2 regions of the uncultured Rossellomorea sp. genome follow, and region 1 is predicted to be linked to the other one. Evidence: riboswitches for the same ligand, from Rfam matches in the RefSeq annotation. Region 1 holds a riboswitch; the other holds the start of a gene.
What was found. A riboswitch is a leader RNA that binds a small molecule or an ion and turns the genes downstream of it on or off. The one in region 1 is predicted to bind glycine.

Region 1 (2,404 bases):
GCTCTGTCATCGGTAAATAACGATGCTTCATGACCGTCATTCCTCCCCTATTTCTTTGGTCTTTTATAGAATGGTGTCGATACCACTTTGGCTTTTAACTTTTTCCCTCTGATTTCAACCAGTACTTCTGTATCTAAAGAAGTAAACTCTTTATCAAGTAATGCTAATCCTACATTTTTCTTTAATGTCGGTGATTGCGTACCGGTTGTGACTTCCCCTATTTCTTCTTCACCGGAATATACTTTATAGCCATGACGGGGAATTCCGCGATCGATCATTTCAATCCCGACGATTTTTCTTGAAGCCCCTTCTTCCTTTTGCTGTTTCAGCACTTCCTGACCGATAAATGGAACCTCTTTATTCACCTTTACGGCGAATCCGATCCCCGCTTCGATCGGCGTGATGGATTGAGATAATTCTTGTCCGTAAAGTGCAAGATTGGCTTCAAAACGCAATGTATCACGTGCACCTAGTCCGCATGGTAGCACCCCATGGTCCTTTCCTGCTTCCAGGATAGCTTTCCAGATCGCAGCCGCATCACCAGCATCACAGTAGATCTCAAATCCGTCTTCCCCTGTGTAACCGGTACGTGAAACAAGTGCAAGTCTATCATCAATATTCACTTCGGTTTGGAATTTAAAAAATCCGATATCGCTTAGTGAATGTTCGTTTGTAAGTAATTGTAAAACTTGTTCGGCAAGTGGACCTTGAAGTGCCAATTGCGCCATATGTTCAGAGATGTTATTGATTTCTACGCCATCTACTTCATGTTCTTTCAACCACTGAAAATCTTTATCTATATTTGCTGCATTAACAACGAGCAAATAATCATTATCTTTTATTTTATAAACTAATAAGTCATCGACCGTCCCACCGTTTTCGTAGCACATAGCCGTATACTGAGCCCCTCCGTCTTTTACTTTGGAGACATCGTTTGTCATCATTTTTTGTAAGTAGTCAAGAGCCCCTTCACCCTTCACTTCAATTTCTCCCATATGAGAAACGTCGAATAGTCCAGCCCGGGATCGTACCGCTTCATGTTCTTCTTTAATACTTGAGAATTGCACTGGTAAAGCCCAGCCACCGAAGTCGATGGTCTTTCCTCCATACTCTTTGTACACTTCGTATAAAGGTGTTTGTTTTAACTCTGACATGACTTTTCCCCCTTTATCTTCCTTACATGCATAATCCTTAACCAAGTTTTATCCCATGAAAAAAGGACAGAAAAACCCCTTTTCATAAAGAAGTTTTCTCTGTCCTTGCACCTGAAAGTTTACCGAAGAACGGCTTTCCCCTTTGGTGGTTTCCGTTAAGGAAACACTCTCCAGAGTTGCGTCCAACAAGAGTCTTTTTGCCTGAGAGATTCACACTTAAAAGTGCTTGCTCCTTCGGCGCTGTATGCACAGTCTCTCCCCTTGTTATCATTCGCCAATATTCCTTGAAACATTTGGTCATACTAGAAATATACAGAAGAAATGTTGTAAATGTGAATGTTCGGATTTTCGAGTTTTTTTAACATTAGAAAATCTATTTTCATCCTACCATTAAATACGAGGATTGAGCAATCATTTTTATTAGAATTAAGGAGATGTTTTTCAGATGAATGTTGAGGTTTTATTTGATGAAGAATGGGGCGAGGGTCTCGAGAATTTAATTGATAACGATGGCCCATGGGGAAATTGGGAGCTTTATAAGCTGGCCATCGAATTTGAACATCATCTTGCAATTCCGAACTTTGAAGGCCTGCAAGCTCCAAAACATTTGGCAAATGTCACTCCACTCCCCCATCAGCTTGAAGCAGCAAAGCAGGTTGTCGAAACGATGAACGGCAAAGCGATCCTTGCAGATGAGGTCGGATTAGGCAAGACCATCGAAGCCGGATTGATATTGAAAGAATACATGATTAGGGGATTAGTGAAGAAAGTATTAATATTGGTTCCTGCATCCCTGGTCTCTCAATGGGCCTATGAATTGAACAGTAAGTTTTTCATCCCGGCTGTTCCGCAACGAAAAAGTTACGTATGGGATCAGTGCGATATTGTCGTCTCTTCCATGGATACGGCTAAGAGGAGCCCTCATCGAGAGAAGGTGTATGAACAGGACTATGATTTGGTGATTATCGATGAAGCTCACAAACTAAAAAATCATAAAACAAAAAACTATGAATTTGTCCAGAACTTAAAAAAGAAATTCTGCTTATTGCTGACGGCCACACCAATCCAAAATCGTGTTGAAGAGATTTTCCATCTAGTTTCCCTCCTTAAGCCTGGACATCTCGGAAATGAATCCGGGTTTTCTGACAGATATAAAAAAGGGGACCGTACTCTTCAAGAGGATGAACATTTAAAGAGTCTCATTAACAAAGTGATGATTCGTAATAGACGGAGCGATACGGGTATAGAAT
Region 2 (2,404 bases), on a different contig from region 1:
AAGGCAAAGCGCCCTTTCCTGCTTTTTCTTTACATGATATGATAATTGTGGATAAGTATATAGAGTATATTTTGAGTTAAGTATAGGAGGAAAAAACATGATTTACTGCTGCTTAGAGCATGTAGAATTAGCTATGGATATTGTCGTGGATGAACATGAGGTAGCCCCTCAACTAACAGAGCTTCCTGAAAATGAAAAGTTATCCACAACCTGTGAATATTGTGGGAATAACGCAATATATATAGTGGCGAACTAATATTCCCATACGATATGTGGATTGGATTTGTGGATATGTGGATAAAGTCTGTGGATAACGTGTTTGTAAATTGTTTGTAAAGCGAGTGTGGATAGTGAATATCACCATTGTAACGGTCGGGAAATTAAAAGAGAAGTATTTAAAGCAAGGAATAGGTGAATATGTAAAGCGCTTAGGTGCTTATGCAAAGATAGAAATAGTGGAGCTTGCCGACGAAAAAGCCCCGGAAGTATTGAGTGAATCTGAAATAGAGCAAGTGAAGAATAAAGAAGGCGAACGGATCTTAGCTAAGATCTCTCCTGATCATCATGTCATTGCCCTGGCCATCCAAGGGAAAATGCGTTCATCGGAAGAACTTGCCGATAATCTGGACAAGCTTGCTACTTACGGGAAAAGCAAAGTTGCGTTTGTCATTGGTGGTTCATTAGGTTTGAGTGATGATGTAATCAAGAGATCAAATGAAACCCTCTCGTTTTCCAAAATGACCTTTCCCCATCAGCTGATGCGACTGATCCTGGTGGAGCAGATTTATCGGGCGTTTCGCATTAATCGGGGTGAACCGTACCATAAATAAAAAATCATCGAATAAATTCATCTACAGGAAATGGATGTCTTCCCTATTGACAAAACACCAAACTCCTACTAGAATAATCAACTATTCGAGAGAATAATAATAACCAAACAGTTTAATTACGTAGAAAGCTATGATTGCTATGGATAATACTATAGCAGGAGCAGCTTCTGGAGAGACCGCGAGAGTTTTTTGCGGCGCCGAAGGGTTCATAATCTCAGGCAAAAGGACAGAAGAGTATCGGATATTTATTTTGGTGTGCCCGTAATGATTGTTGCTGCTGGCATACAAAATCGTATTTGTTATTCTTATGACCATGAGATTGGAGCGCATCCAGTCTCTTTTTTTTGTATTCATTTATTGCTCGATGTATCACATTGGAAGGCTGTAAGGAGGAGTTAAGGTTGGAACAACGAAAATTAAAGAGGGATTTATCGAATCGCCATGTTCAGCTGATTGCCATTGGCGGTACGATTGGTACGGGGTTATTTTTAGGTTCTGGTAAAGCGATACAGCTTGCAGGTCCCTCGATCATCTTTGCTTATTTAATCGTGGGTATTGCCCTGTTTTTTGTGATGAGAGCGCTTGGAGAGTTGCTGTTGTCCAATGCGGGTTATCAGTCGTTAACGGATATTGCGGAAGAGTATCTTGGAGCCTGGGCGTCCTTTGTAACGGGCTGGACCTATTGGTTCTGCTGGATCATGACGGCCATGGCCGATGTGATTGCTGTTGGTGTATACGTGAACTATTGGTTCCATATCCCGCAGTGGATACCGGCACTCATCTGCGTAATCATTTTATTGGGACTCAACCTATTGACGGTGAAACTCTTTGGGGAATTGGAGTATTGGTTTGCTTTAATCAAGGTCATGACGATTCTTGCGTTGATCGGTGTCGGTGTTGTGCTGCTGGTGATGGGATTCAAGACGGATGCAGGGGCGGTTACGGTTACGAATCTGTGGGAACATGGAGGTTTTTTCCCGAACGGAATTTCAGGGTTTTTACTTTCATTCCAAATGGTCATCTTTGCCTATGTCGGTGTGGAATTAGTAGCCGTATCGGCAGCAGAAACATCTGATCCACATAAAAATATCCCATCGGCCATCAATAAAATTCCTTTGAGGATTTTATTTTTCTACGTCGGCGCGCTGATTGTGCTCTTATGTATTAACCCATGGACGGGTCTAAATGCTTCAGAAAGTCCGTTTGTTAAAACATTCAGCTTAATTGGAATTCCCCTGGCTGCCGGAATCATCAATTTTGTGGTGCTGACATCAGCGGCTTCTGCCTGCAACAGCGGCATGTTCTCCACGAGCCGGATTCTATATAATTTAAGCCATCATAACCAAGGGCCGTCTCAGTTTGCAAAACTGAATAAAAATCATGTACCAAGTAATGGGTTATTCATCTCCACACTGGTCATATCCGCAGGAGCCCTGTTAAGCAAACTGTTACCAGAGCAAGCCTTTGGGATCGTGACAACCATCAGTGCGATTTGCTTCATATGGGTGTGGGGTGTGATTCTGATCAGCCATATAAAGTATAAGAAAACACGTCCGCAATTACAATTGAAATCA

Region 2: linked by a shared signal. The riboswitch ahead of Q1B03_RS19345 (amino acid permease) and the one ahead of gcvT (glycine cleavage system aminomethyltransferase GcvT) in region 1 are both predicted to bind glycine.

Annotation. Positions count from the first base shown of each region.
Region 1 covers NZ_CANKZT010000001.1:693,415-695,818, forward strand. Annotated here, with positions in the region: gene gcvPA (aminomethyl-transferring glycine dehydrogenase subunit GcvPA) at 1-31, opposite strand, end outside; gene gcvT (glycine cleavage system aminomethyltransferase GcvT) at 48-1,154, opposite strand; glycine riboswitch at 1,334-1,425, opposite strand; gene Q1B03_RS03745 (DEAD/DEAH box helicase) at 1,600-2,404, shown strand, end outside.
Region 2 covers NZ_CANKZT010000007.1:100,083-102,486, reverse strand. Annotated here, with positions in the region: gene Q1B03_RS19355 (CxxH/CxxC protein) at 98-256, shown strand; gene rlmH (23S rRNA (pseudouridine(1915)-N(3))-methyltransferase RlmH) at 351-830, shown strand; glycine riboswitch at 988-1,070, shown strand; gene Q1B03_RS19345 (amino acid permease) at 1,232-2,404, shown strand, end outside.